DNA from 2 places in the Kitasatospora sp. NPDC094015 genome. Region 2 is predicted to be linked to the other one. Evidence: riboswitches for the same ligand, from Rfam matches in the RefSeq annotation. Region 2 holds a riboswitch; the other holds the start of a gene.
The links. A riboswitch is a leader RNA that binds a small molecule or an ion and turns the genes downstream of it on or off. The one in region 2 is predicted to bind cobalamin.
Positions count from the first base shown of each region.

Region 1: another riboswitch for cobalamin. It lies ahead of ABT014_RS08515 (ribonucleoside-diphosphate reductase subunit alpha); the one in region 2 lies ahead of ABT014_RS27225 (prenyltransferase/squalene oxidase repeat-containing protein).

Region 1 covers NZ_JBEOUL010000005.1:111,929-127,150, forward strand. Annotated here, with positions in the region: gene ABT014_RS08495 (HD-GYP domain-containing protein) at 1-963, shown strand, start outside; gene ABT014_RS08500 (tetratricopeptide repeat protein) at 1,070-2,056, shown strand; gene def (peptide deformylase) at 2,190-2,822, shown strand; gene ABT014_RS08510 (ribonucleotide-diphosphate reductase subunit beta) at 2,904-3,899, opposite strand; gene ABT014_RS08515 (ribonucleoside-diphosphate reductase subunit alpha) at 3,938-6,352, opposite strand; cobalamin riboswitch at 6,512-6,641, opposite strand; gene ABT014_RS08520 (GNAT family N-acetyltransferase) at 6,735-7,247, opposite strand; gene ABT014_RS08525 (hypothetical protein) at 7,355-7,519, shown strand; gene ABT014_RS08530 (helix-turn-helix domain-containing protein) at 7,616-8,581, shown strand; gene ABT014_RS08535 (histidine phosphatase family protein) at 8,630-9,385, opposite strand; gene mctP (monocarboxylate uptake permease MctP) at 9,540-11,162, opposite strand; gene ABT014_RS08545 (DUF3311 domain-containing protein) at 11,159-11,419, opposite strand; gene ABT014_RS08550 (GntR family transcriptional regulator) at 11,644-12,432, opposite strand; gene ABT014_RS08555 (glycoside hydrolase family 3 protein) at 12,635-14,215, opposite strand; gene ABT014_RS08560 (carbohydrate ABC transporter permease) at 14,271-15,188, opposite strand; gene ABT014_RS08565 (carbohydrate ABC transporter permease) at 15,185-15,222, opposite strand, start outside.
Region 2 covers NZ_JBEOUL010000028.1:81,992-97,213, forward strand. Annotated here, with positions in the region: gene ABT014_RS27215 (adenosylcobinamide amidohydrolase) at 1-494, shown strand, start outside; gene ABT014_RS27220 (prenyltransferase/squalene oxidase repeat-containing protein) at 482-1,888, opposite strand; cobalamin riboswitch at 1,995-2,117, opposite strand; cobalamin riboswitch at 2,163-2,309, shown strand; gene ABT014_RS27225 (prenyltransferase/squalene oxidase repeat-containing protein) at 2,475-5,333, shown strand; gene ABT014_RS27230 (hypothetical protein) at 5,330-6,373, shown strand; gene ABT014_RS27235 (CbiQ family ECF transporter T component) at 6,378-7,607, shown strand; gene ABT014_RS27240 (ABC transporter ATP-binding protein) at 7,604-9,259, shown strand; gene ABT014_RS27245 (ECF transporter S component) at 9,304-10,140, shown strand; gene ABT014_RS27250 (ATP-grasp domain-containing protein) at 11,081-12,136, shown strand; gene ABT014_RS27255 (AMP-binding protein) at 12,133-13,356, shown strand; gene ABT014_RS27260 (MFS transporter) at 13,353-14,675, shown strand; gene ABT014_RS27265 (SDR family NAD(P)-dependent oxidoreductase) at 14,672-15,222, shown strand, end outside.

The DNA.
Region 1 (15,222 bases), on a different contig from region 2:
GACGCGGCCGTACGGCGGCTGCTGACGGCCTCCTTCGCGGCGGTGCTCTTCCAGCCGCTCTACACCAGCGGGACGATCGACCGGCTACCGCTGACCGGGCCCCGCTACGGGACGTTCCTGATCGTGCTGGCCGCGCTGGCGGCGCTGTGCGACGCGGCGCTGGCCGCCGTGCTGCAGCACGCCAGGACGGGCGGCCGGTTCGGCACGGTGCTGGAGGACGAACTGCGGTCGCTGGCCGGCATCGGCACCGCGATCGTGGCCACCGGCATGCTGCTCAGCCTGCTGGCCGGCGAGGTCGGGCTGTGGGCGCTGCCGCTGTTCTGCACCCCGCTGCTGCTCGCCCGGGCCGCCTTCCGCCGGGCGGCCGCGGCCCGGGCGACCACCGGCCAGACCATCGAGGCGCTGGCCCGGGCCACCGAGGTGGCCGGGTACACCACCCCGGGGCACGCCCGCCGGGTCGCCGACACCGCCTGCGCGCTCGGCCGCGAGCTCGGGCTCGGCAGCCGCGACCTCGCCCTGCTGGAGTACGCGGCGCTGATGCACGACATCGGCCAGCTGTCCCTGGTCGAGCCGGTGCCGGGCGGCGCCACCGCCCTGCTGCCCACCGAGGAGCAGCAGCGGATCGCCCGGCTGGGCAGCGAAGTGATCCGCCGCACCGGGGTGCCCCGACAGGTCTGGCAGCAGGTGGCCAGGCTGGCCGACCCCGGACGGCTGCCGGACGGGCGCCCGGACCGCTCGCTGCCGGTCGCCGCCCGGATCATCCGGGTCGCCAACGCCCACGACGACCTGCTCACGGCGGCCCGCGGCGCCGGGGTGCCGGAGGCGGCGGGGCGCCTGGAGGTGCTGGAGCGCCTGCGGCTGGAGCGCGGCCGGGCGTACGACCCGGTGGTGCTGGACGCCCTGGTCAGAGTGGGTGGCGGGGCGGGCGGCGGGCCGGTGGGCGGCGCCGGCGGGCCGTGCTGAACGGCCGCGCGGCAAGCGCGCGTCACGGGTGCCGTGGTTGGATGCGGTCGTGGCGGGAACACCCGAGGCGGGGCGACCCGGTGACGACAAACGGCAGGGACGGAACGTGAGGATCTTCCACCGCGCACGGCACCGGCCGTCTGCCACCTGGCGGCAGACGACCGACCGGGCCTTCACGCTGATCGGCGACGGCCGGTACGAGGACGCCGGGGCCCTGCTGGTGATGGCCGCGGACCTGGAGCCGTGGCTGTCCGACTCCTGGTTCAACCTGGCCCTGCTGCACAAGTTCCGCCGGGACTGGGAGCAGTCCCGCACCGCCGGCCTGCGCGCCGTCGCGCTGCTCGACCGCGCCCAGGGCGCCCCGGACTGGTGGAACCTCGGCATCACCGCCACCGCGCTGCAGGACTGGCCGCTGGCCCGCCGGGCCTGGCAGGCGTACGGGCTGAAGCTGCCCGGCGGCCCGGCGGCCGCCGCCGGCACCATCGAGCTGGACCTGGGCACCACCCCGGTACGGCTCTCCCCGGAGGGCGAGTCCGAGGTGGTCTGGGGGCGCCGGCTCGACCCGGCCCGGATCGAGGTGCTCTCCATCCCGCTGCCGTCCTCCGGCCGCCGCTGGGGCGAGGTGGTGCTGCACGACGGCGCCCCGCACGGCGAGCGGGTCGCCGACTCGGTGGCGTACCCGGTCTTCGACGAGATCGAGCTCTGGGCGCCCTCCCCGGTGCCCACCCACGTGGTGCTGCTCCAGGCCGCCACCGCCGGCGACCGGGACGCGCTGGAGCGCCTGGTGTCCGACGCCGGCTACGCGGCCGAGGACTGGACCTCCTCGGTGCGGCTGCTGTGCCGGGCCTGCTCGGAGAGCCGGATGGCGATCGACGACGGCCGCACCGTGCACCACGACCCGCACGACGACGGCGACGCGTTCCACCCCGGCCACCTCAGCCACCTCAGCCAGGGCAGCGCCGGGCTGGCCTGGCTGGTGGAGCGGGAGTGCGGGATCGCCGCCCCCTCGGCGCTGGTGCGGATCCTGCTGGAGCGCTGGGTGGCCGGCTCACCCGCCACCCGGGCCTACCGGGACCTGGAAGAGGTCTGCTGAACGCCGGTCGCCCGGTCGCCGGGCGCCGTGCCCCGCGCAGTGCCGCGGGCTGCGGGGAGTAAGGACCGGCGGTCGCCGTGGGGCCGTACCCTTGAGCGGTACATCCGGCAGATCCACGAAAGCGGAAGCGACCATGGCGGACCAGCACGACCACGAGCACGACCACGAGCACGACCACGCCGAGCCCGAGGCCCAGCAGGTGATCGGTGAGGTGCCCGACCTCTCCAAGGGCACCGCCCGCCCGATCACCGTGGTCGGCAACCCCGTCCTGCACCGCGAGTGCAAGGACGTCACCTCCTTCGACGCCGAACTCGCCGCGCTGATCGACGACATGTTCGTCTCGATGGAGGCGGCCCAGGGCGTCGGCCTGGCGGCCAACCAGATCGGCGTGGACCTCAAGGTCTTCGTCTACGACTGCCCGGACGACGAGGGCGTGCGCCACATCGGCCACGTGATCAACCCCGTGCTCGAGGAGCTGCCGGCCGGCCGCCGGGCGCTGGACGACTCGCCGGAGGGCTGCCTCTCCGTGCCGACCGCCTACATGGACCTGGCCCGCCCGGACTTCGCCGCGGTCACCGGCCAGGACAAGGACGGCAACCCGATCCGGGTCGAGGGCACCGGCTTCTTCGCCCGCTGCCTCCAGCACGAGACCGACCACCTGTACGGCTACCTGTACATCGACCGGCTCTCCAAGCGCGACCGCAAGGACGCCCTGAAGCAGATGGCCGAGGGCACCGCCCGCTACGCCACCGTGCCCAACGACTGAGCCGCCGCAGCCCGAAGGGCCGGTACCGGGTCACCCCGGTACCGGCCCTTCGGCGTGTCGGCCGTGCGCGGCGCGCGCGGCCTAGAAGTCGTCGTCGAAGGCGACCGAGCCCTCGACCGCGACCTGGTACGCCGACACCCGGCGCTCGAAGAAGTTGGTCAGCTCCTGCACGTTCTGCAGCTCCATGAACCCGAACGGGTTGCTGGACCCGTAGCGGATCGGCAGCCCCAGCCGGGCCAGCCGCTGGTCGGCGACGGCCTGCAGGTACTCCCGCATCGACTCGGTGTTCATGCCCGGCAGACCCTCGCCGCACAGGTCGCGGGCGAACTGGAGCTCGGCCTCGACGGCCTCCTCCAGCATCTCGGTGACCTGCTTGGCCATCTGGTCGTCGAAGAGGTCGGGCTCCTCCGCGCGCACGGTGTCCACCACCGAGAAGGCGAAGTCCATGTGCATGGACTCGTCCCGGAACACCCAGTTGGTGCCGGTGGCCAGGCCGTGCAGCAGGCCGCGGCTGCGGAACCAGTACACGTACGCGAAGGCGCCGTAGAAGAACAGGCCCTCGACGCAGGCGGCGAAGCAGATCAGGTTGAGCAGGAACGCACGGCGGTCGTCCTTGGACTGCAGCGAGTCCAGGTGGTCGACGGCGTTCATGTATGTGAAGCAGAACTGCGCCTTCTGGTGGATGGAGGGGATGTTCTCCACCGCGGCGAAGGCCGCCGCCCGGTCCTCGGGATCGGGCAGGTAGGTGTCGAGCAGCGTCAGGTAGAACTGGACGTGCACGGCCTCCTCGAACAGCTGCCGGGACAGGTAGAGCCGGGCCTCGGGCGAGTTGATGTGCTTGTAGAGGCTCAGCACCACGTTGTTGGCGACGATCGAGTCACCGGTGGCGAAGAAGGCGACCAGCCGGCCGATCATGTGCCGCTCGCCCTCGCTCAGCTTGGCGAGGTCGGCGACGTCGGAGTGCAGGTCCACCTCCTCCACGGTCCAGGTGTTCTTGATCGCGTCCCGGTACCGGTCGTAGAACGACGGGTAGCGCATCGGACGCAGGGTCAGCTCGAAGCCCGGGTCGAGCAGCATCTTCTCGCGGCTCGCGGTCGGGTCGACGGGGGCGGTGCTCACTGGCAGGCCTCGCAGGACTCGGGGTTCTCCAGGGAGCAGGCGAGCGCCGCCTCCTCCTCCGGGGACAGGGTCGGGGTGGGCACCGGCACGGGGGCGGCGGTGCGGGCGGCGCCGGACGCGGCCTGGGCGATCCGGGTGGCCGGACGCGAACGCAGGTAGTAGGTGGTCTTCAGACCGACCTTCCAGGCGTAGGCGTACATCGAGCTGAGCTTGCCGATGGTCGGCGCGGCCATGAACAGGTTCAGCGACTGGCTCTGGTCGATGTACGGCTGCCGTGCGGCGGCCAGGTCGATCAGCGCGCGCTGCGGCAGCTCCCACGCGGTGCGGTAGAGCGAACGCACGCCGGCCGGCAGCCAGTTGAGCTCCTGCACCGAGCCGTTGGCCTCGCGCAGCGCGTCCCGGGTCTGCTGGTCCCAGACGCCGAGCTCCTTGAGCTCGCGCACCAGGTACGGGTTGACCTGGAGGAACTCGCCGGACAGCGTCTCGCGCTTGAACAGGTTGGAGACCTGCGGCTCGATGCACTCGTACACGCCGGCGATCGAGGCGATGGTCGCGGTCGGCGCGATCGCCAGCAGCAGCGAGTTGCGCAGGCCGGTGGTGGCGATCCGGGCGCGCAGCGCGTCCCAGCGCTCGGTCCACTGCGGGGCGGCGTCGAAGTGGTCGATGTGCAGCTGGCCGCGCGCCGCGCGGGTCTCCGCGTACGCGGTGTGCTGACCGAACTGCTCGGCCAGCTCGCTGGAGCGCTCGTAGGCGGTGAGCATGATGCGCTCGGAGATCAGCGTGGACAGCCGCTTGGCCTCGGCCGAGTCGAAGTCGATCCGGAGCTTGAAGAAGACGTCCTGCAGGCCCATCACGCCCAGGCCCACGGGCCGCCAGCGGGAGTTGGAGTTCCCGGCCTCGGGGGTCGGGTAGAAGTTGATGTCGATGACCCGGTCCAGGAAGGTCACGGCGGTGCGCACGGTGGCGTCCAGCCGGTCCCAGTCCATCGCGCCGAGCAGGTCCTCGACCGAGGCGCCGTCCGCCACGTGCGAGCCCAGGTTGACCGAGCCCAGGTTGCAGACCGCGGTCTCGGAGTCGTCGGTGACCTCCAGGATCTCGGTGCACAGGTTCGAGGAGTGCACCGTGCGGCCGGGCAGCGCGGTCTGGTTGGCGGCGCGGTTGGAGGCGTCCTTGAAGGTCATCCAGCCGTTGCCGGTCTGCGCCAGGGTGCGCATCATCCGGGCGTACAGGGTCTGCGCGGGGATGGTGCGGACGGCCTTGCCGGCCTGCTCGGCCTTCAGGTACGCCTCGTCGAACTCGGCGCCCCAGAGGTCGACCAGCTCGGGCACGTCGGCCGGCGAGAACAGCGACCAGTCGGCGTCGGCGTTGACCCGGCGCATGAACTCGTCCGGGATCCAGTGCGCCAGGTTGAGGTTGTGGGTGCGGCGGGCCTCTTCGCCGGTGTTGTCGCGGAGCTCCAGGAACTCCTCGATGTCGGCGTGCCAGGTCTCCAGGTAGACGCAGGCCGCGCCCTTGCGCCGGCCGCCCTGGTTGACGGCGGCGACCGAGGAGTCCAGCGTGCGCAGGAACGGCACGATGCCGTTGGACTGGCCGTTGGTGCCGCGGATCAGGCTGCCGCGCGAGCGGATCCGGCTGTAGGACAGGCCGATGCCGCCGGCGTGCTTGGACAGCCGGGCGATCTGCGCGTAGCGCGAGTAGATCGAGTCCAGGTTGTCCAGCGGCGAGTCCAGCAGGTAGCAGCTGGACATCTGCGGGTGCTTGGTGCCGGAGTTGAACAGGGTCGGCGAGGACGGCAGGTAGGAGAGCGCGCTCATCAGTGCGTACAGCTCGGCCACCTCGCGCACCGACTGCTCGCTGTCGCCGACCGCCAGACCGGCCGCCACGCGGAGCAGGAAGTGCTGCGGGGTCTCGATCACCTTGCGGGTGATCGGGTGGCGCAGCAGGTACCGGGACTGCACGGTGCGCAGGCCGAAGTACTCGAAGCGGTCGTCGCCGCGCTGGTCGATCAGCGCGTCGAAGGCGTCCGCGTGCTTGGCCACGAACGCGGCGGTGGTGTCGCCGATCAGGCCCTCGGCGTGGCCGACGGCGATCGAGGCGGAGAACGAGAGGGCGCCCTGGCCGATCGCCTCGTCCGAGATCTCCAGCGCGAGCAGGCGGGCGGCCAGCTTCGAGTACTGGGGGTCCTCGGCGATCATCGACGCGGCGGCCTCCACGGCCAGCCCGCGCAGCTCCGCGAAGTCGGAGCCGGCGTGGCGGCCGCGCAGCGCGGCGGCGGCGACGTGGCCGGGGTCCACCTGGGGGAGGTCGGTGCTCCGGTCGGTGAGCAGCCGGAGCAGCGCGGCACCGGGATCGGTCTGGGCGACGGAGGCTGAACCCTGGGACGGCAGGGCGACTGAGGCAGCGACGGTCAAGGCGCACTCTCTCCTGTGGCGGCGGCGGACGAGATCAGCCGGACCGTCTCGGACAGGGCGGAGCGGCACGCCGAAATCACCAGGCGCGCGTGGTCCCACCCCGGCCCACCCGCGAGGCCCGGACAAGTACTGCGGTGCTGCAAGGCATCTGCGGGGAAGCCGTGTGGCACACCGTCGGCAGGTCTCGGACTCGCGGGTCAAGGTGTTGCGAAGCCCGCTCACCGTTGCGGGGCAGTCCCGGACTCCCACCGGGTTCCCCTGCGTCGACAGCGAGAGCGAGCATACATGTTGTGGGCGGGCTCAGGATGCGCCACCAGATGTAGTGCCGCGTGTCGTGGTCGCTCGATCGCGTTGCGCCACGGGGTCGGCCGCCGGACGGGCCTCAGAATGTGATGGAGTAGACGATCACGTCGATCCCGGGCGCCGGCTCCCAGTCCCGCTCCGGGGTCCGCCGGAAGCCCAGTCGTTCGTAGACGCGGTGCGCCGCGGTCATCTGCGGGCGGGTGGAGAACGCCATCCCGGTCAGCCCGAGCTCGCGGCTGCGGGCCATCGCGGCGCGCACCAGCGCGCTGCCGGCGCCGCGGCCGCGGGCCGCCCGCGCGACCGCCAGCATCCGGATCTCGCCCTCGTGCGGCTCGGCGATGTCCGCCCACGGGTTGCCGCCCGCGGCGAAGGTCACGCAGCCGAGCACGGCTCCCGGTCCGCCGGCCGGGTCGAGGGCGACGAGCAGTTCGGCCTCCTCGGACCGCCGCCGGGCGTCCCCGAGGAGCTCGGCGTACGGGCCGTCGGGCTTGCTGTGGCCCTCGCCGACGTAGACCTCGACGCAGAGCGCTCCGGCGGGGGCGAGGTCCTCCTCGCGGGCGGGACGGATGACGAGATCGGTGGCGGCGTCCATGCCCCCAGTCTGCCGGTGGCCGGCCCGGGGGCAGCGGGCAGGGTGCCGGGCCGGGCGGGGCGCCCGGAGCCGGTCAGGGGCCCGGCCAGGGCGCGGGGCGAGGTGCCGTGCAGCCGGTCCGGGAGGTCGGGGTCGGCCGGACGGCCGCCGGGGCGGTGCCAGTTGTCCCGGCCGTGCCGGCCGGTGCGGTCCAGGTCGCGCCCGACCAGCAGGCCGAGCAGGCCGAAGCCGCCGACCGCACCGGCCAGTGCGAGCACGCCGAGCAGGGATGAGGAGGTCATGTCTCCACCTTCGCCGGGCCCCGGCCGGGCCACGAGTGGCAGAAATGCCCACTTGCCTCGAAAACCTGCCACCGTCATCCTGGAGCCATGCTGAAGAACGTGGTCACCGTGGTGCTGGAGGAGATCCACCCGTTCGAACTGGGGGTCGCCTGCGAGATCTTCGGCCTGGACCGCAGTGACGACGGCCTGCCGGTCTACGACTTCGCGCTCGCCTCGGCCCGCCCCGGCCCGCTGCGCACGCACGCCGGCTTCAGCGTCGACGTGCCGCACGGCGTGGAGCGGATCGCGGAGGCCGACCTGGTGATCGCCGCCGCGACCGGCATCCGGGACGAGTTCCCCGCCCCGCTGATCGAGGCGCTGCGGGCGGCCGTGGAGCGGGGCGCCCGGGTGCTGTCGATCTGCAACGGAACCTTCCTGCTGGGCGCCGCCGGGCTGCTGGACGGGCGGCGCTGCACCACCCACTGGCGGCACTCCGAGCGGCTCGCCGCGCGCTTCCCGCTCACCACGGTCGAGCCGGACGTGCTCTACGTGGACGAGGACCCGGTGATCACCGCCGCCGGCACCGCGTCCGGCATCGACGCCTGCCTGCACCTGGTCCGCAAGGTCCAGGGGCCCGAGGTGGCCCGCGGGATCGCCCGCCGGATGGTGGTCGCCCCGCACCGGGACGGCGGCCAGGCCCAGTTCGTCGCCCGGCCGCTGCCGGCCGAGGACGGCGAGTCGCTGGGCGGCCTGCTGGAGTGGCTGCGCCACCACCTCGACCTGGACCTCACGGTGGACCAGCTGGCCGCCCGGGCCCACATGTCGCCGCGCACCTTCGCCCGCCGCTTCCAGCAGGAGACCGGGACCACCCCGCACCGCTGGCTGACCGGTCAGCGGGTGCTGCTGGCCCAGCGCCTGCTGGAGGGGACCGGCGAGCCGGTGGACGCGGTCGCGGCGCGCTGCGGGTTCGGCAACGCGGCCACCCTGCGGCACCACTTCGGGCGCTGGCTGGGCACCACGCCGCAGGCGTACCGGCGGGCCTTCGGCGGCGTGGGGCAGGGCGCCGGCCGCTGAGCGGGCGGCGCCGGGGCGGGGCGGGGTCGCGGGCGGGTCGGGGCGCGTTCAGGCGCCCGGCCGGTCCAGGTGGCCGGTGTCGTTCCAGCCGTCCGGCCGCAGCCGGCCGCAGTCGGCCCGCCAGCGGCTGGCGGAGCAGTTGCGGACCGGGTCGAGGGCGAGCAGCTCGGGCTCGGTGAGCCGGTCCAGGATGTAGCGCAGCATCAGCACGGTGCAGTCGTGCGCGACCACCAGCACCGGCCGGCCGTCCTCCTCCTCGCCGAGGTCGCGCAGCAGGCTGCGCACCCGCAGCGCCACGTCCAGCCAGGACTCGCCGCCCGGCGGCCGGTAGTGCAGCTCGCCCATCCGGCGGCGGCGGGTGGCCTCGGCGGGGTGCTCCTTGTCGATCGCGGCCTTGGTGAGCATCTCCAGGATGCCCAGCTCTCTGTCCCGCAGCCGCTCGTCCTGCCGGATCGGGATCTTGACCGGGACCGCACCCAGCCCCGAGGCCTGGGCGAGGGCGATCCGGGTGGTCTCGGTGGTGCGCAGGTAGGGCGAGCACCAGACGCTGCGCGGGCGGTCGGCGGCCGGCAGCGCGGCCCACCAGCGGCCGAGTGCCTGGGCCTGGGCCTGGCCGCGCATCGAGAGCGGGATGTCGGCGTCCCGGCTGGTGATCGGGACGGTCAGCGCCCCGGTCGCGTCGGCGTGCTTGAACTCCACGTTCGCGGTGGACTCGCCGTGCCGGGTGGCGATCAGCAGGGAGGGCAGCCGGGTGCCCTCGCGGTGGTCCCGGTGTCCGTTCAGGATGGTGCCGAGCTCGGTCATGGCAGCGTCTCCCCGTTTCCTCGTCTCTGCCTGGGACGAACGGCCCGCCACGCAGATCATCGCCCGATATGAACGCGCCGTCGCCTCAAGTGTTGACCGAGGCGACGGTGCGATCACAGGGCGCACGCAGGGCTTTTCGCGCGCTCCCGATGACTCAGTGCGCTGCCGCAGGCTGCGGGGCGCTCTCGACGGCCGGCTCGCCGGCGTCGGCACTGTAGTCGGCCGGCGAGGTGGCGTCCACGCCCTCCGGGGCCTTGGCGGCCCGCAGCACCAACGTCAGCACCACGGCAACCAGCAGGTTCAGCACGAACGCGGTGAGACCGATGTACCCGATCTCGCCGATCCCGGGGATCTCCGCCGAGCTGCCGCCGAAGTGCTTGGTGGCGGGGGAGGAGACCCCGTACGCCTTCCACGTGCCGTACGCCATGCCGGCCGCCCAGCCCGCCAGCAGCGCCCAGCGGTGGAACCAGCGGGTGAACAGGCCGCCGACGATCGAGACGAAGGTCTGCAGGATCCACAGCCCGCCCAGCAGCTGCAGGTTGATCGCGAACTGCTTGTCCATGGTCAGCACGAAGGCCAGCGCGCCGACCTTGACCAGCAGCGAGGCGATCTTGGCGACCTTGGTCTCCTCGGCCGGCGTGGCGTCCGGCTTCAGGAACTCCTTGTAGACGTTGCGGGTGAACAGGTTGGCCGCCGCGATCGACATGATCGCGGCCGGCACCAGCGCGCCGATGCCGATCGCGGCGAAGGCCACCCCGGTGAACCAGTCCGGGAACATGTCCTCGAACAGCTGCGGCACCGACAGCTGGGCGTTGAAGCCCTTGACGCCCTTGCCCACCCCGGCCGCGATCGCCATGAAGCCGAGCAGCGCCAGCAGGCCCAGCATCAGCGAGTAGGCGGGCATCAGCGCCATGTTCCGGCGCACCGTGTTGCGCGACTTGGAGGCCAGCACCCCGGTCACCGAGTGCGGGTACATGAACAGCGCCATCGCCGAGCCCAGCGCCAGCGTGGCGTAGCCCCACTGCGCGGTCGGCCCGGTGACCAGCTGGCCCACCGGCTTGCCGGTGGCCGGGTTGACGGTGGAGAACTTCTGCGCGGCGGCGTCGAAGATGTGCCCGTACCCGCCCAGCCGCAGCGGGATGTAGATCACCGCGACGATGATCACCAGGTAGACCAGCGCGTCCTTGACGAACGCGATCAGCGCCGGCGCCCGCAGCCCGGAGGAGTAGGTGTAGGCCGCCAGCACCGCGAAGGCCAGGAACAGCGGCAGGTCCTTCATGAACCAGTTCCCCGAGCCGCCCACCCCGAGCACGTCCAGCACCGCCTGGATGCCGACCAGCTGGAGTGCGATGTACGGCATGGTGGCCAGGATCCCGGTCAGCGCGACCGCCAGCGACAGGCCCTTGGAGCCGTACCGCCCGCGCACGAAGTCGGCCGGGGTGACGTACCCGTGCACCCGGGAGACCGACCACAGCCGCGGCAGGAACAGGAAGACCAGCGGGTAGGCGATGATCGTGTACGGCACCGCGAAGAAGCCCGCCGCGCCCGCGCCGTAGATCACCGCCGGGACGGCGATGAAGGTGTACGCGGTGTACAGGTCGCCGCCGAGCAGGAACCAGGTGACCCAGGTGCCGAAGCTGCGGCCGCCCAGGCCCCACTCGTCGAGGTGGAGGGCGTTGTCGGCCTTGCGCCAGCGCGCGGCCAGGAAGCCCATCACGGTGACCAGGGCGAAGAACAGCAGGAAGACCGTCAGTGCGACGGTGTTGAGGTCCTTCACCGCCCGGCACCGCCCTCGGCGGCCTTGCGGGCCTTCTCGTCCCGGCTGATCAGCAGGTAGGCGCCGACCGTGAACACCGCCGACACCGGCACCCACATCAGCTGGTACCAGTAGAAGAACGGCATCCCGCCGAGCTCGGGCCCGGTCTTGGTGTAGGAGGCGACCCAGAGCATCGAGACGACGGGCACGGCCAGGCACAGCCCGGCCAGCACCCGGGCCGGCGTGACCTGGGGGACTGCGGGGACTTCTGACGACATGATTGCGGCTCCGGCTGAAGAGGGCTCACCTCGTCGGCGCCGCAACGCACATCGCTGTCCGCCCGCCGAGCAGCACCGGTGGTGACCAGTAGTCAGTACGGGAGCGAAATGTAGGGCACCCGGTGACGTGTGTCACTGGGCGCGACGGAAGTTCTCGCGAATCGGACGGACGTACCGGGCGGAATCCGGGCGAACCGGACCCGCTCCGGAGCCGTCGCGCGCCCCTACTCCGGCCGCTTGAGCCGGGTGATGAACTTGTACCGGTCGCCGCGGTAGATCGAGCGGACCCACTCGACCGGCTGGCCCTCGGTGTCGAAGGAGTGCCGGGACAGCTGGAGCATCGGCAGGCCCAGGTCGGAGCCGAGCAGACCGGCCTCGCGCGGGTCGGCCAGGGTGGTCTCGATGGTCTCCTCGGCCTCCGCCACGGTCACCCCGTAGACCTCGCGCAGCGCCGTGTAGAGCGAGTTGTGCTTGGCCAGGTTGCGGCGCAGCGCCGGGAAGCGCTTGGCCGACAGGTGGGCCACCTCGATCGCCATCGGGTCGCCGTTGGCCAGCCGCAGCCGCTCGATCCGCAGCACCCGGCCGCCGGGCTTGATGTCCAGCAGCGGCGCCAGCCGCTCGTCGGCGGTGATGTAGCCGAGCTCGATCAGCCGGGAGGTCGGCTCCAGGCCCTGGGCCCGCATGTCCTCGGTGTACGAGGTCAGCTGGAGCGCCTGGGCGACCTTGGGCTTGGCGACGAAGGTGCCCTTGCCCTGGATCCGCTCCAGCCGGCCCTCCACCACCAGCTCCTGGAGGGCCTGGCGGACGGTGGTCCGCGAGGTGTCGAACTGGGCGGCCAGCGCGCGCTCCGGCGGGACCGGCGTACCGGCCGGCTGAACCTCCGTCAGCTGCAGCAGGTGCCGCTTGAGGCCGTAGTACTTGGGGACCCGGGCCGCCGTGTCGGTGGCAGGGCCGGACTGTGCCGGCACCGTGGTTCCTCCGGGGAGGTCCGCCGTGTCCCTGTCGCCGCTCATGGCCGCTCTCACTCCTCGCAGTGCAGCCGTCACCGGCTCCTCCATCGATGTATCAGGACATGGTCGCACGCGGGGGCCGGTCGGCGTGAGTTCCCTTCGGCGACCAAAATCCGCGGGCCCCGGCGGGTGTCCGCGCGTGGCGGCCCGCCGGGGCCCGCGGGGCCGGTCCGCGGAGCGGCTCGCGGCCCGGCCCCGTACGGACTCAGCCGGACTGGGCCGCCGGCGCCCCGAGCCCGGCCAGCGCCTCGGCGGCGGCGATCCCGCAGACCCGGGACCCGCCGTGGGTGGCCAGCACGGTCACCCCGCGGGCGCCGAACAGCTCGCCCAGCCCGTACGCGGTGCCGATCTCCACCACCACCGCGTCGGGGCGGGCCTCCACCAGCGCGAGCGCGGCCCGCCGCATCCACGGGTGCCGGTGCACGTCGCGCACGACCAGCACCAGCTGCCGACCGACCGCGGCGCCGAGCAGCGGCGCGAGGTCGACCTCGGCGCCCTCGGCGGCCACCGGGACGTGCAGCAGGCCGGAGCCCTCCAGCCGGGTGGCCGGCGGGGCGACCCGGGTCCGGGTGGTGCCGGGGATCAGCTCGGCCAGCGGGCCGGCCACCCCCCAGGGGGTCTCCTCGCCGACCGCGATGTTGGCGCCGGGCGAGAACTCGACCACGTGCGGCACGCCCTGGACCGGGCGCAGCCCGCCGTGCACCCGCAGGGCCCGGCGGGCCGCCGCCAGCCCGATCCCGACCTCGCCGTGGGTGCCCACCTGGGACTCCCGCACCTGCGCGGACCAGCGGGCCACCGCCCGGTTGCGCTCGGCCGCCCGGTGCAGCCGCTCGGCGGACAGCCGGCCCTCGCGGACCGCCCAGACCAGCGCGTCGCGCAGGTAGAGGAAGGCGGACTCGTCCTGCAGCCCGCCGCCCACGCAGATGGTGTCGGCGCCGGCCGCGATCGCCTGGACGGTACCGGCGGCCACGCCGTGGGTGCCCGAGATGGCGCCCATCTCGATCCCGTCCGTGACGATCAGGCCCTCGAAGCCGAGCTCGCCGCGGAGCAGGTCGGTGAGGATCGCCGAGGACATGGTGGCCGGCAGGTGCTCGTCGTAGGCGGGGAAGAGGATGTGCGCGGTCATGATGCTCTTCACGCCGGCCGCGACCGCGGCCCGGAAGGGCAGCAGGTGCTGCTGGAACTGCTCCTGGCTCAGGTCGATCCGGGGCAGCCCGAGGTGCGAGTCGCCGGTGGTGTCGCCGTGCCCGGGGAAGTGCTTGGCGCAGGCCGCCACGCCGGCCGACTGGAGACCGCGCACGTAGGCGGCGGTGTGCCGGGCGGCCAGCTCGCCGTCGTCCCCGAAGGAGCGCACCCCGATCACCGGGTTGAGCGGGTTGGAGTTGACGTCGGCGCTGGGCGCGTAGTCCAGGTTGACCCCGACGGTGGCGAGGTCGAAGCCGATCGAGCGGGCGACCCGCTCGGTCAGGTCGACGTCGTCGACCCGGCCGAGCGCGAAGTTGCCCGGGTAGGAGGAACCGCTGGTGACCTCCAGGCGGGTGACGTCCCCGCCCTCCTCGTCGGTGGCGATCAGCAGGTCCGGGTTGAGCCCGTAGAGCTCCCCGGTCAGCCGGGCCACCTGCTGCGGGGTGCGGATGTTGCGGCCGAACAGCGCCACCCCGCCCAGCTCGCCCTCGCCCAGTCTGCGGCGCAGCCAGTCGGGCGCGGTCAGGCCGGCGAACCCGGGCTGGAGGACCGCTCCGGCGTCCGTCAGGAGTTCGACGCTTTCCGTGCCAGGAGTCGCCATGGTTCCTTCCCTGGGGGATGAGGTGCAGAGGTGCGGTGGGGTGGGGATGAGGGGGTCAGCCCTTGACCGCACCGGCGGTGAGGCCCGCCGACACCTTCTTCTGGAAGATCACGAACATCAGGATCACGGGCAGCGAGACCAGCAGGGCGCCGGCCATCTGGGCCCCGTAGTCCGCGCCACGGGTGGGGGTGGTGGCGTAGAAGGTCAGCCAGGCCATCGAGGTCTGCTTGCCGCCGCTGCTGAGCATGGTGTTGACGACGATGAACTCGTTCCAGGCCTGGATCCAGCTGTACACGCCGGTGGTGATCAGACCGGGCAGCGTGAGCGGCAGGATGACCCGGAAGAACGCGCCCCACTTGGTGCAGCCGTCGACCATGGCCGCCTCGTCCAGCTCGGCCGGGATGTTCACGATGAACGAGCGCAGGGTCCACACCACGTACGGGACGGTGAAGACCAGGTAGGCCAGGACCACGCCGAACAGCGAGCTGGTCAGCCCGGCTTCGTTCATCACCACGTAGAGCGGGATCAGGATCGCCAGCAGCGGCACCATCTGGACCACCAGCATGGTGACGATGAAGAAGTTGCGGCCGCGGAAGTCGAACCGGGCGACCGCGACCGCGGCGAGGAAGCCGATCACCAGGCCGAGCAGCACCGAGCCGAGGGTGATCACCGCGGTGTTCTGCAGGGCCGGCAGGAAGGCCTTGTCGTCGAAGATCGTGGTGTAGCTGTCGAAGGAGAACGAACTCGGCCAGAAGGTCGGGTCCTTGGAGATCAGGTCCTTGTTCGTCTTGAACGTGGTGATGATCATCCAGTAGATCGGGAAGCCCATCACGGCGGCGAAGCCGAGACCGAGGGTGTTCCAGACCCAGGTCATGCCCCGGCTCTCGCCGGTGGCGCGGACCTTGGTCCTGACCTTGGGGGCGGTGGTGGCCGGCTGCGCCGGGCGGTCCGCCTGCACGTCGACGGTGGTCATCGCTCGTTGGCTCCGATCTTGAGCATCTGGCGGA
Region 2 (15,222 bases):
CCTGGGCGTGCGACGGCGGCGCCGCCGCCGTGGTGACCGCCGGCGTCGGGGTGCCCGCCTGGGCCGCCGCGCCGGAACCCGGGAGCGAGCCGACGAAGGCGCCCCCGCAGCGGCCCGCCTTCGTCCCGGGCACCGTGAACATCCTGGTCGCCGTACCCGCCGCGTTGTCCGACGCCGGCCTGGTGAACCTGCTGGCCACCGCCACCGAGGCGAAGGTGCAGGCGCTGCTGGACGCCGGCTACGACTGCTCGGGGACGCCGTCGGACGCGGTCTGCGTCGCCGTCCGGCAGGCCCGCCCGGGCGAGGACGCGGAACCGTTCGGCGGTCCGCGCTCGCCCTGGGGTGCGCGGGTCGCCCGCGCCGTGCACGCCGCGGTGCGCGCCGGAGCGGAGGCGGACCGCGCGCGCCGGGCCCGGGGTCCGGTGCCCGACCATGCGCGGTCCCGGCCGGAGTGCTGCCGCACCGACCTGCTGCCGCTCGGTCAGCTGCCGTAGCGCAGCGAGACGGTGTCGCCGACGTTGACCACGGTGGCCCGGGTCGCGGCGGTGGCGGCGGCGTTGTCCAGGCTCGCCTTCCAGGTGGAACCGCCGCTGTTGGCGGTGCCGTTGAGCGCCGTGACGGTGCCGCCGCCGGTGGACGGGGTGACCGAGGTGACGCAGCCGCTCGGGGTCGCGGTGGCGGCGGCGTCGAGGACGGCGCCCAGCGTGGTGGTGCCACCGGTCGGGGTGAGGGTGACGGCGCAGACCTTCAGCCCGGCGGTGCCGGTGCCGTTGTCGACGACCAGGGCGACCCGGGTCGCGGTGCCCGCCGTGAAGGCGGTGGTGGCGACCCAGGTGGGCGCACCGGCGGTGGTGGGGGCGGGCGGGGCGGCGGTGAAGCCGGCGCCCGTGACGGCGCGCAGCCCGTCGACCGAGGCGTAGGGGGAGGGGGAGGTGTCGGTGGGCAGGTACTTGAAGCCACCGGCGGGCTTGAACTGCTGGGCGATCAGGAAGTCGATCGGCGTCCTGCCGCTGCCGCTGGTGAAGTCGGCGCCCTGCGGGTTGATCCCGCAGGCGTTCAGCCCGGAGACCGCCCAGCCGTTGGAGTCGGTGTTGGCGCCGAACATGGAGTTGAAGGCGCCGGAGGAGATCAGCTTGCCCTTGAGGAAGTTCTTGGCGGCGACGATCGCGGCGTCGGTGCCGGGGACGCCGCTGCTGCACAGCGAGGCCATCGCGGCGCCGGTCATGTCGATGTCGCTGCCCTGGGCGAGCGCGGTCGGGTTCCCGGCGGCCTTGCCGTAGTTCCAGCCGCCGTCGTTGTGCTGGTTGGCCCGGACGGCCGTCACGGTGGCGTCGATCAGTGCCTGCGGGACGCGCTGGGTGCCGCCCTGGGTACGGGCCCCGCCGAGGGCGAGCAAGCCGAAGACGGTGCCGTTGAAGTTGGCGGACGGGCCGTAGTAGCCGGGCTCGGCGGTCTGCCAGTACGCGGCGAGGTCGGCGATCAGGTTGCGGCCGGGGCCGACCCGGGCCGGGTCGATGCCGGCGGCGTAGGCGTTGAGGGTGGCGCGCTCGTAGTCGGTGACCACGGGGGAGGCGCTCGGCCAGGTGGTGGCGGCGAGCTGGTTGCGGTACACGGTACGGGCGTTCTTGCTGGTGTCGCCGCCGGGGGCGACGTCGACCGCGGCGGTGCCGGCCGCGGCCAGCGCGCTGAACGCCCACTCGTTCGAGAGGCCGCCTCCGGTGACGTAGCTGCCGTCGGCGGCCTGCAGCGACTTCAGGTAGGTCACGCCGGTGCTCTTGGAGGTGGCGATCTGCGCGGGGGAGGCGGTGGCGCCGGCGGGCACGGCGGACAGCAGCAGGGCGCCGGCCGCCAGCGCGACGACGGTGGCGGAGGAGTGGCGGAGGGGCACGGTCGGGCTCCTTGGGTGGTGGGCGCCGACCGGTCCCGCGCGGGCGGTCCGATCGAGGGCCGCGCGCCGCCGGGGGCCGCCGCCCGGGTCGCGTGGGCTGGCTTTCGCTCGTGGTGCGCGCCGGGTGGGCATTCGGGCTCGGAGCGTCGATCCGCCCCACACCGCTGCGCGTCAGCCCTGGATTCGCACCAGGTTCCCCCACTCGGCCACCCGGGACGCTATCGCAGGTCGGGCCCGCTCACGAGGTGTCGAAGGCGACATGACGCCTCGTTGACGCCCCGCTGCGCCGCGTGGTCTGATGAACCGGTTTTCACCCTTGGCAGTCAGGGGAAGCCGGTCCAAGTCCGGCGCTGACCCGCAACCGTGGACCCGCAACTCGTGGCGGGTGAGCCGGAATGCCTGCGCCGAGGAGCAAGTCAGCAACACGTGCGTCGTCGCGGACTACGGCGCGGTCTGACCCGGGCGCCCTCCCCTGATGCCCGGTCGGCTGCGCCGTCGTGCTCCGCCTCGACCGACCAGGGAGTCGCCGGTGAGGGTCAGCAGCAGTCGTACGAGTCCGGGCAGCAGAGGGCGCACGCTGGCGTCCGTGCTGCTCGCCAGTGCCATCGCGGTCAGCGCGGGCGGCACGGTGCTGCTCGGCCACCCCAGCAGGGCCGCCGCCGACCCGATCGAGGAGTGCACCGCCACCACCGGCGCCGTGGTCGCCGTCGACTTCGGCCACTGGGGCGGCAGCGTGGTCCGCGGCTGCGACGCCCACCCCACCACCGGGATGAACCTGCTGCACAACGCCGGGTTCACCACCACCGGCACCGAGCACGACGGCCCCGCCTTCATCTGCCGCCTCGGCAGCAGCACCTTCGGCAACGGAACCCAGTACCCGACCGCCGCCGAGGAGCCCTGCGTCAACACCCCGCAGGCGACGGCGTACTGGTCGTACTGGATCGCCGAGCCAGGCCAGGACACCTGGTCCTACAGCCAGTTCGGCGCCGGCACGCAGAAGCCGAAGCCGGGCGAGGTCGAGGCCTGGGTGTACGGCGGCACCGACGTCGGCGGCAGCAGCGGCGCGCCCGCGTTCACCCCGGACTCGGTCCGGGCGAAGAACCCGGCCAGCCCCTCACCGTCCACCTCCACCTCCGCCTCCGCGTCGACCTCCGCGTCGGCGTCGGCCTCCACGAGCCCGACCGTCGCGCCGCCCGCCACCGGTGACCCCGCCGCCGCGGCGGCCTGGCTGGCCGGCCGGCTGGTCGACGGCGACCACATGGAGAACTGGGCCTTCGAGGGCCCCGACCTGCCCCGGACCTCGCTGACCGCGATCGCGCTCGCCGCGGCCGGCACCCAGGACCCGGCCCTGCGCAAGGTCGTCGCCTTCCTGGAGGCGCACACCGACGCCTTCCTGCTCCCCGACGGACCGGCCGGCAAGCCGGACGCCCGGGCGGCCGCGCTGCTCGGGCTGGTCGCCGAGAGCACCGGCCGCAACCCGCGCGCGTTCGGCGGCCGCGACCTGCTCGCCGCGCTCACCGACCACGTGTGCACCGCTGCCGGGGAGGACGGGAAGTGCACCGCCGCCGGCGACTTCCTCGGCGCCGCCTCGCCCTGGGTCCAGGCCCTTGGCGTGATCGCCCTGCTGCGCGGCGAGGTCACCCCGCCCGCCGCCACCCTCGCCCGCTTCGAGGCGCTGCGGTGCGCCGACGGCGGGATCGCCGGCGCGATGATCGTGCCCGGCGAGAACTGCGAGTCGGACCCGTCCACCACCGCGCTCACCGTCCTGGCCCTGCGCAAGGCCGGCAGCGCCGACCCGACCGCGCAGAACGCGGCCGACCAGCTCGCCGCGAGCCAGCAGGCCGACGGCTCGTACCTGCCGTACATCGGCGCCTCGGGCGGCGACACCGCCGGCACCGCCGGTGCGGCCCAGGGCCTGAAGGCCGCGGGCCGGGCCACCGAGCAGGCGGCGGCCAAGGCCTGGCTGGCGGCCCGGCAGAACAAGGACGGCGGCTTCGGGCCGGACCGGTGGACCACCGACTCGGACCCGGCCGCCACCGAGCAGGCGATCCTCGCCCTCACCGGCACCGATCCGGTCAGCGTCACCCGTGACCTCGGCGGCACCACCCCGCAGCCGAGCCGCACCCCCGACCTGGCCAAGGGCAGCAGCTACCTGACCGCCCCGGCCAACCTGATCGACGGTCACTACTACGAGGCCTTCCCGACCTTCGCCGACTTCGGCCTCACCATCGACGGCGCCTTCGCGCTCGCCGCCGCCGGCACGGACGACGCCGCCCTGCGCAAGATCGTCGACTTCCTCGACCAGCAGGGCAAGGACGCCAACGACCGTACGGTCAACGACTGGACCGGCGTCGGCACCGAGTACGCCGGCGGCGGCTCGATCGGCAAGGAGGCGCTGCTCGCCGAGGTGGTCGGCCGCGACCCGCACGCCTTCGGCGGCCACGACCTGATCGCGGCGCTGGCCCAGGCCGTCTGCGCGCACGCCGACCTCGACAACGGCTGCGCGGAGGCGGGGAACTACCTCTGGGCGACCTCGGTGTTCTCGCAGTCCCTCGGGGTGATGGCGCAGCTGCGCGCGGGCGACGCCGAGCACGCCGCCGCGCCGATCGCCTTCCTGAAGAGCCTTCAGACGGCGAACGGTTCCTGGCCGAGCCTCATCCCGGCCGCCGGCGACTCCGACGTGGACAGCACCGCGATGGCCGTGATGGCCCTCTCGCTCGTCCCCGGCGACGAGGCGGCCGCGGCGGTCGACAAGGGCCTCGCCTGGCTCGCCGCCCAGCAGGTGGCCGACGGCGGCTTCCCCGGTGCGGCCGGCGACTCGGTCAACTCGGCCGCGCTGGCGATCCAGGGCATGTCCCTGCGGTCGAGCACCTACGCCGGGCAGATCGCCAAGGCGGTCGAGTTCCTGGCCGGCCAGCAGAACGCCGATGGCGGCTTCAACGTCGCGTCCAGCGGTCAGCAGGGTTCCGACGTCCGCGCCTCCACCCAGGCGCTCGGCGGGGTCACCGGTGTCTCGTTCGGGACGCTGCGGCGCGACCTCGGCACCGGCACGCCGGACCCGACCGGATCCCCGTCCGCGTCCGCTTCGTCGTCCCCGTCCACCTCCGCCTCGCCGTCGCCGTCCGCGTCGGCCTCCGCCTCTGCCTCGGCCTCCGTGAGCCCGAGCGGCAGCGGTACGGGCTCCGCCTCGCCGGCCCCGGCCTCCTCCTCCGCGACCGCCGGCCAGGGCACCGGCCCCGGGACGGGCGCGGCCCCCGAGCCGTCCGACACCCGCACCCTGAGCGGTACCGGCGACTCGGCCGGCGAGACGGCGGACGGCCTGGCCTGGACCGGTACCGACGCGCTCGGCCTGGTGATCCCCGCGCTGCTGCTGACCGCGGCCGGTGGTGGGGTCCTGATCGCCACCCGCCGCCGGACGGCGTCCGCCGCCGGGCGGCACCGGTGAGCCGCCGCCCGCGCCGACCGGGCCCCGCGGGCCGCCTGGCCCGCGGGCTCGCCGCCGCCGGGGTGACCCTGGTGTCGGCCCTCGGCGGCATCGGTACGGCGGCGGCTGCCCCGCTGCCGATCGAGCAGTGCACCACCACCTCCGGCGTCGTGCTGGCCGTCGACCTCGGCCACTGGGGCGGCCCGCTGCTGCGCTCCTGCGGCACCACGCCCACCACCGGGTACGCCCTGCTCAACCAGGGCGGTTGGAAGACCACCGGCACCGGGCACGACGGTCCGGCGTTCATCTGCCGGATCGGCTACAGCGGGTACCAGGGCGGCAAGCAGTACCCGACGCCCGATCAGGAGAAGTGCGTGCTGACCCCGCCGGCCACGTCGTACTGGTCGTACTGGCACGCCGATCCGGGCCAGAACACCTGGTCCTACAGCCAGCTCGGCGCGATGAGCTACCAGCCCAAGCCCGGCAGCGTCGACCTGTGGATCTTCGGCGGTACCAACATCGAGGGCACCGAGGGCAAGCCGACCTTCTCGCCCGACACCGTCCGCGCGCACAACACGGCGCCCGGCGGCGGCTCCGGCCAGAGCACCCCGCCCAAGCCGCCCACCACGCCCCCGCCCCCGGGCGGCGGCTCCGGCGGTGCCAACGGAGGCACCACCAACGGCAGCACCAGCGGCGGTACCGCCGCCGGCACGAACGGCGGCGCCAAGCCGCCGGCCGCCGGCACCGCCCCCCAGCCGGGCACCTCCGCGGGCGGTACCACCCCGACCGACCCCACCGCGAACGGGAGCGCCCCCGCGTCACCCGAGGCCACCGGCTCGCCGTCCGCCGCCCCCTCCGCAGACCCTTCCGCCGCGCCGTCCCCGACCGACCCGTCGGCCGCACCGGGCGGCGGGACGAAGGTGGTGGACGCGGCCCCGGCCGCCGACGCGCCGCAGTCGACCGGCTCCGTCGTGCCCGTCGTGGTCGGCGCCGCCATCGTGGTGGCCCTCGGCGCCGCCACCGCGGTCGCCGCCGTGCGTCGCCGCCGACAGGCCGAGTGATCCGGTGACCAGGCTCGACACGTACACCCCGGCCGCCCCCGGGGCGCGCCGGGGCGGCCGGCGGGTGCCGCGCGACCTGCACCCGTTCGCCTGGTGGATCTGGGCGCTGGCCCTGGCCACCGCGGCCAGCCGGACCACCAATCCGCTGCTGCTGTTCCTGGTGCTGGCGGTGCTCGGCCACGTGGTGACCACCCGCCGCACCGAGGCGCCGTGGGCCCGCGGCTTCAAGTACTACCTGTGGCTCGCGCTGACCGTGGTGGCGATCCGGGTGGCCTTCCGGTGCGTTTTCGCGACCGGCATCACCCCGCACGACCACCTGATCTTCTCGCTGCCGCACATCCCGACCCCGGCCTGGTACGCGGGGATCCGGATCGGCGGGCCGGTCTCGCTGGAGGCCACCCTGTCGGCGGCCACCGACGGCCTGCGGCTGGCCTGCCTGCTGTGCTGCATCGGCGCGGCCAACACCCTCGCCAACCCCAAGCGCGCCCTGCGGGTGCTGCCCGGCGCGCTGTACGAACTCGGCGTCGCCGTCACGGTCTCCGTCAGCGTCGCGCCGCAACTGGTGCAGAGCGTCCAGCGGGTGGTGCGGGCCCGGCGGCTGCGGGCGGGCCGGAGCAAGGGCATCCGGGCGCTGCGCAGCATCGTCGTCCCGGTCCTGGAGGACGCGCTGGAGCGCTCGCTGCACCTGGCCGCCGCGATGGATTCGCGCGGCTACGGCCGTTCCGGCGCCGCCACCCGCGGCTCCCGCCGGGCCACCGGCGCGCTGATGCTGCTCGGCATGGGCGGCCTGTGCGCCGGCGTGTACGGGCTGCTCGACGGCACCGCGCCGGCCGCGCTCGGCCTGCCCGCGCTGGTGGCCGGCTCGGCGCTGTGCGCCGGTGGGCTGGCGCTCGGCGGGCGCCGGGTGCGGCGCACCACCTATCGGCCGGACCCGTGGCGGGCCGCCGAGTGGGGGGTGGCGGGCTGCGGGGTGGCCGTGGCGGTACTGCTCTCGGTCAGCGTGGGGTACTCCGCGACCGACCTCAACCCGTCCCTCTACCCGCTGAGTTGGCCGGCCCTGCCGGTCGTGCCGGTGCTGGCCGTGCTGCTGGCCGGCGCCGCCGGGGTGATCTCCCCACCGCCCGGCCGCGCCCCGGCGCCCGCCGGGGCCGCCCGCACAGCCACCGGCGCAAGCAAGAGCACCGGCACCGGCAAGAGAACCAGCACCAGCCCCCGCACCGAGGTGACCGAGTGATCCGCTTCGACCAGGTCAGCGTGGTGTACGACGGCGACGACGCCCCCGTGCTGCGCGACGTCGACCTCCACATCCCCGAGGGTGAACTCTGCCTGGTGGTCGGTCGGACCGGCGCCGGCAAGTCCACCCTGCTGGGCGCGGTCAACGGCCTGGTGCCGCACTTCACCGGTGGCACCCTGCACGGCCGGGTGACGGTCGACGGGCGCGACACCGCCGACCACCCGCCGCGCGAACTGGCCGACGTGGTGGGCGTGGTGGGCCAGGATCCGCTGGCCGGCTTCGTCACCGACACGGTGGAGGAGGAACTCGCCTACGCGATGGAGCAGTTGGCCGTCCCGCCGGAGGTGATGCGCAAGCGGGTGGAGGAGACCCTCGACCTGCTCGGCCTCGCCGACCTGCGCCACCGCGCCCTGCACGAGCTCTCCGGCGGCCAGCAGCAGCGGGTGGCGATCGGCTCGGTGCTCACCGCGCACCCCAGGATCCTGGTCCTGGACGAGCCCACCTCCGCGCTCGACCCGACCGCGGCCGAGGAGGTGCTGGCGGCCGTCACCCGCCTGGTGCACGACCTCGGCGTCACCGTGCTGCTCGCCGAGCACCGGCTGGAGCGGGTCGTCCAGTACGCCGACCGGGTCGCCCACCTGCCCGGCGACGGCACGGTCCGGTACGGGCCGCCCGCCGAGATCTTCGCCGACACCGCGATCGCCCCGCCCGTGGTCGACCTCGGCCGGCTGGCCGGATGGCGCCCGCTCCCGCTCTCGGTCCGCGACGCCCGCCGGGCCGCCGCCCCGCTGCGCGAGCGGCTGGCCGGGCACCCCGTCCCGCCGCCGCGCCGCGAGCAGCCGGACGGCGCGCCGGTGCTGTCCGCGCAGCGGGTCGTGGTCCGCCACGGCCAGGTGGTCGCCGTCCGGGAGGTGGACCTCGAGCTGCGGGCCGGCCAGGTCACCGCGCTGATGGGGCGCAACGGCTCCGGCAAGTCCTCGCTGCTCTGGGCGCTGCAGGGTTCGGGCCCGCGGCAGGGCGGCACCGTCAAGGTCGCGTGGGCGGACGGCCGGGCGGCGACCGACCCGAAGCGGGTGCCCGCGGCCGAGGCCCGCCGGCTGGTCGGCCTGGTCCCGCAGACCCCGACCGACCTGCTGTACCTGGAGTCGGTCGCCGAGGAGCTGGCCCAGGCCGACCTGGACGCGGGCCCGCAGGAGAAGGCGGGCGCCCGTCGCACGGCCCGGGAGGTGCTGGACCGGCTCGCCCCCGGCATCGCCGGCGACAGCCACCCCCGGGACCTCTCCGAGGGGCAGAAGCTCGCCCTGGTGCTGGCGATCCAGCTGGCCGCCGCCCCGCAGGTGGTGCTGCTGGACGAGCCCACCCGCGGACTGGACTACCCCGGGAAGGAGGCCCTGATCGCGATCGTCGACCAGCTGGCCGCCGAGGGCCGCACGGTGGTCGTCTGCACCCACGACGTGGAGTTCGCCGCCGCGGCGGCCGACCGGGTGGTGGTGATGGCCGAGGGGGAGGTGGTCGCCGACGGGCCGACCGCCGAGGTGATCGTCGCCTCGCCGACCTTCGCCCCGCAGACCGCCAAGATCCTCGCCCCGCTGCCGTACCTGACGGTCGGCCAGGTGGGACGGGCGCTCGCGACCGTGGAGGCGGCCCGGTGAGCGCCGCCCGGGTCGCCGTCCGGATCCCGCTGCGGGCCCGGCTGATGGTGGCGCTCGCCGCCTTCATCGGCCTGACCGCGTTCACCTGGCCGTTCGTGGTGGCGCCGGGGAGGTTCGGCTCCAACTACGCCCCGCCGCTGATCTTCGGGGCGCTGCTGGTGCTGGTGCTTGCCGTGGTGATCGCCGAGATCTCGGCCGGCGGCATCGACGCCAAGGCGCTGGCCATGCTCGGGGTGCTCTCCGCCGTCAACGCGGGCCTGCGCCCGCTCGGCGCCGGCACGGCTGGGGTGGAGACCGTTTTCTTCATCCTGGTGCTGGCCGGGCGGGTGTTCGGTCCCGGCTTCGGGTTCACCCTGGGCTGCACCTCGCTGTTCGCCTCCGCGATCATCACCGGCGGGGTCGGCCCCTGGATGCCGTACCAGATGTTCGGCTGCGCCTTCGTGGGCCTCCTCGCCGGACTGCTGCCGCGGCTGCGCGGGCGGGCCGAGGTGGTGATGCTCGCCGGGTACGGCGCGGTGTCCGGGTACCTCTTCGGTTTCCTGCTCAACCTCTCGTTCTGGCCGTTCTCGATCGACCCGAACAGCTCGATCGCCTACCTGCCCGGCCTGCCCTTCACCGAGCAGTGGCACCGCTACCTGCTGTTCGACCTGACCACCTCGCTCGGCTGGGACACCGGACGTGCCGTCACCACCGGCCTGTGCGTGCTGCTGGTCGGCCCGGCGGTGCTCACCGTCTTCCGCCGGGCCGCCCGCCGGGCCAACTTCGAGGCGCCGGTGCGCTTCGCCGGGCCCGCCGGGGAGCCCCCGCGCGCCGCGGGGACCACGGGCGCCACGACGCCCGCCCAGGGCGTTCCCGTGCCGAGGACGGCCGCCGCCGAATAGGGCCGTCCGGGCCGTCCGGGGGCATTCCAGCCGGCGCCCGGACGGCCCCGGGCATGCGCATTCCCGAACCGTTCCGAATTCCCCGCCCTCGCCTACGGCGGGGAATTCGGTGCGCCCGCGCGCCATGTGCGTCCGGTACACCCGGGTGGTCGCCGGGCCCGGCATCCGGGCGTCGGCCCGGATCGGTTCGGATCGCCCCGGCGACGGCATTGTTTCGTCGGGTACACGCCACCTCGCCAGGTCGGCGGTGATCTGTCCGCGGTGCGCCGCCGCGAGGCCCGGCCCGCTCCGTCCCGACCAGGCCGGGAGCCGGTGCCACCGAGCCGGTGTCCGGCCCCGGGTGCCCGGCTCGTCCGAACGCGGAACGGCCCGTCCCGCCGACGGAATTCCGCCCTTCCGATTCATCGATCCGGTACGCAGGAACGCCGCCGGGCGGATGCCGGAGCAGGTCCGTCGGCCGCGCCATTTCCGGCGCCCCCTCGCACCCGCCCGCGCTCCCCGGGCCGTCCGGGGGCGGCGGCCCCCACCGCGGCCCGGTGCTCCGATTCGGTTCCGTGCACGGCGATCTGATGAATCATCATGCGAATTCCGGAGCATTGACACGGCCCGGTGCCGTTGCGAGAGTTGGCCCCGTCCGGAGCGTGCCGGTGCGACACAGCCGGCCTGCCGTCCGGCCACGCACCCGAGCCATGGTGGAGAGCCGAGACCGGATGAGTCCTGACAGCGAGCCGACGAGCCGGTCCCGTCCCGGGGCCGGGCGCACCCGTGGCCCCGGCCACCGGCGCGCCGCGCTCCGGTTCGCCGGGCCGGCGGATCCGTACGGCGGGTGACCGCCGCGCCGCCCGGACCGGGCGGCCGCCGCGGAGTCTTGCGGCCGGGGCACCACGCGTGCCGACCGGCCTTCGACCGCTTCCCTGTGAGGATCACGATGAGCATACCCATGACGCGCGAACCCACCGACCCCACGGAATCGCAGGCCGGCCCGCTGCGCCGGATGTGCTGGATCTTCCCCGACCGGGAGTCGAGCCGGGCGACCGCGATGTGGCAGGACTTCTTCTGGAACCTCTACGCGGAGGTCGCCGAGAGCCTGGGGATGACCTGGACCAGGCACGCGCCCGACGCGGTGACGGTGGACGCCACCGTGCCCGGCCGCCCCCGGGTGTACGTGGACGACGAGCCGGTCACCCCGCAGGACACGCTGTTCGTGACCGCGCTCTACTCGCTGCCGTACCAGTCGATGGACATCTTCAACCAGTTCGCGCTGTACGCGGTGCTCGAACAGAGCGGCTTCTACCTGCCGTTCCCGCCGCAGGTCTCGCTCATCGGCAACGACAAGATGGCCACCCTGCTCCACCTGCACGACTCCCCGGTCCCGGTGATCCCCTCGATCCGGATCGGCACCGGACGCGACATCGGCAAGCACCTGTACGAGGTGGCCCTCGGCAACCTCACCTACCCGGCGGTGGTCAAGCCGGCCGGCTGGTGCGGCGGCGGCGGGATCAACCTGGCCCGCAACGCCGAGGAGATCCGCGGCCTGGCCAGCCTGGCGCAGGGCGGCGACACCACCCTGGTCGTCCAGCCGTACCTGGGGGACGGCACCATCGACTACCGGGTCTACGTGGTCGACGGCAAGCCGTACGCCCTGATGAAGCGCACCCCGCTGCCGGGCTCCCCGGTGGCCAACGCCAGCCGCGGCGGCCTGATGGAGTTCCCGCCGGTGCCGGCCGAACTCGCCGCCGCCACCGCGTACTTCGCCGAGCGGTTCCCGATCCCGTTCTTCTGCGTGGACTTCCTCTTCGACGGCGAGCGGTTCTGGTTCTCCGAACTCGAACCGGACGGGGTGATCGCCCCGGACTACGACGACCCGCAGCGCCTGCTCCAGCGCGACATCACCCGGGCCCGCTTCGTCGCCTACCGCGACGCCCACGCCAAGTGGCTGGCCGACGGCCGGGCCGGCCTGCCGGTCACCGGCGGGACGACGGGGGTCGCGAGATGACCCGATTCTCCCTCCCCCCGGAGGCCGCCGAGCCCCAACTGTCCGCCGCCCGGCGGTCGCTGGAGCTGCTGCGGACCGTACCGGAGCTCGCCCCGCGCTACGCCGGCCACAGCGCGCCGAGCACCCTGGCGGAGCTGGCCGCGCTGCCGCCGCTGAGGAAGGACGACCTCAACGTGGCCCTGGCCCACCTGGAGCCCAGGGCGGAGCACGGCGCCACCTGGCTGTTCCAGAGCGGCGGCAGCACCGGCGCCCCCAAGCTGGGCTACGCGCCGACCGGCTTCTACATGGACGGCGTGCACGCGCACTGGCAGCCGTTGGACCGCGACGACGTCTTCGTCAACGCCTGGGGCGCCGGCCGGATGTGGGGCGCGCACTTCCTGGTCGCCGCGCTGGCCGACCTCGCGGGCTGCCGGGTCCTCGCGCTCGGCTCGGTCGCCCGGGACGAGTGCGCCGACTGGCTGGCGTTCTTCGCCGACCGCGAGGTGACGGCGATCGGCGGCACCCCGAGCGTGCTGCGGATGTGGTTCGCCGAGGCGCGGGCCGCCGGCCGGACGCTGCCGGCGCTGCGCAAGGTGCTCTGGCTGGGCGAGGCCTGGCAGCCGCAGCTGGCCGAGGACATGGCCGTGGTCGCCCCGCGGGCCCGCCGCTGGGGGATGTTCGGCAGCACCGAGACCTGGGTGGTCGGCACCAACACCCCCGACTGCGCGGCCGACACCTTCCACCCGCTGCCGCAGCAGCTGGTGCACGTCGGCGAGGACGAACTGCTGGACTTCACCGCCCTCGACCCGCGGATGCTCAACCCCGTGCTGCGCTACCGCACCGGCGACGCCGGCCGGCTGGTGGCCTGCCCGTGCGGCCGGCCGGGCCGGGCGATGCAGGTGCTGGGCCGGCGCGACAGCGTGGTGCAGGTGCGGGGCCTCGGGCTGCACGTGGCCGAGGTGCTCGCGGCCGCGGAGCGGACGGCGGGCGTGTCCCGGGCCCAGGTGCTGATCACCGAGAACGGCGGCCGGGCCACCGGGGTCGACGTCCTGCTGCTGACCGACCGCGCCGCCGCCGTGGACACCGAACGGCTGCGCAAGGAGCTGCTGTCCGCGACCTTCACCCTCAGCACCGCCTTCCAGCACGACCCGCAGGCCGTCCGGGTGCGCGCGGTGGACGCGCTGGTCAGCAACGGCCGCACCGGCAAGACCGCCGACTTCGTGGTCCGGGAGGAGGTGTGAGGCCGCGCCGCCCGGCCGCGCTGGGGCGCGGCTTCGACCTGTTCTGGGCGGGCCAGACGGTGAGCACGGTCGGCGACCGGGTGACCGTCTTCGTGGTGCCGACCCTGATGATCTTCGTGCTGCACGCGAGCGCCCTCCAGGTGGGCGTCGTGGCGATGGCCCAGTACCTGGGCATCCCGCTGCTCGGCCCGGTGGCCGGCGTGCTGGTCGACCGGTGGGACAAGCGCCGCACGATGCTGACCTGCGACCTGGTCCGGCTGGTGGCGGTCGCGGTGATCCCGCTCGCGTACTGGCAGGGCTGGCTCTCCACGCCGCTGCTGGTCGGGTGCGTGGCGGTGATCAGCGGCGCGACCATCTTCTTCAACGTCGGCTACCTGGTCGCCGTCCCGGCCGTGGTGGAGGAGCAGCACCTGGTCCGCGCCTACGCCCGGCTGGAGGGCAGCGGCTCGGTCTCCGAGGTGGCCGGGCCGTCGATCGCGGCCGGCCTGTACAGCGCGCTCGGCGTGGCGGCCCTGCTGGTGGACGCGGCCAGCTACCTGGTCTCGGCGGCCTGCTTCCGTTCCATGCGGCCCTGGGGCGAGCGGACGGTGGTGGCCGGTACGGTCCGGGAGCGGCTGACGGCCGGGTTCCGGCTGAACTGGGCCGACCCGGTGCTGCGGCGGGTGGTCGTCGCCGCGGTGACGCTGAACTCCGGGGGCCCGGTCTTCGTCACGGTGTTGCCGGTGCTCGCCTACCGGGGGCTCGGCCTGTCGGTCGGCTCGTTCGGCGCAGCCATGTCGGTTGCGGCGGTGGGTGCCCTGGCCGGCGCCGTCGTGGCCCCCCGGATCAGCGAACGGCTGGGCACCGGGCGGACGTTCGCCTGGGCGCTGCTGCTGCACTGCCTGGTGGGCCTCGGCGTGCTGGCCGCGCCCGCGCTGCCGGCCGCGCCGGTGATCGCCGTGACGATGGGCTGCTACGGCTTCTTCATGTCCTGCATCAACGTGTGCAGCGCGCCCACCCGGCAGTCCCGGATGCCCGCCCAGCACCAGGGCGTGATGCACGCCGCGTTCCGGACGGTCACCTGGGGGGTGATCCCGCTCGCCGCCCTGGCCGGCGGACTGGGCGTCACGCTGCTCACCGGCCCGCTGGGCATCCTGGACGCGGCCCGGACGGTGATGGCGGCCGGCACCCTGCTGGCGGCCTGCTCCTTCCTGGCCGCGGTACGGATCCAGCCGCTGCTGGACCTGGCGAAGGCCGACCCGGCCCCGGAGCCCGAGCCGGCTGCGGGCGACGGCCCCGCCGAGGGCACCGAACCGGCGCTCGCGGACCGTACGTCATGACGCCGGAGCACGGGATCGTGCTGATCACCGGCTGCTCCTCCGGCATCGGCCTGGCCACCGCCGTCGCCGCCGCCCGGGCCGGGTTCACCACGGTCGCGACCGTACGGGAACCGGGCCGGGCCGGCGCGCTGCGCGCGGCGGCGGAGCACGCCGGGGTGCCGCTCGACCTGCGCCGCCTCGACGTGACCGACCCCGGCTCCGTCGCGGCCTGCCTCGACGGGGTGCGGCACGACTACGGGCGGCTGGACGCGGTGGTCAACAACGCCGGCGTCTCCAACTCCGACCCGACCCTGGAGATGTCCACGGCGGCCGCGCTGCGGGCCAACCTCGAGGTGAACTTCTTCGGCGTGGTCGAGGTCAGCCGGGCCGCCATGCCGCTGCTGCGGGCCGGCGGGGGACGCCTGATCACCATCGGCAGCGTGCACGGGGTGGTCGGCCAGCCCTTCAACGAGGCGTACTGCGCGGCCAAGTTCGCGGTGGAGGGCTTCATGGAGAGCCTGGCACCGGTGGCCGGCGCGCACGGCGTCACGGTGTCGCTGGTGGTGCC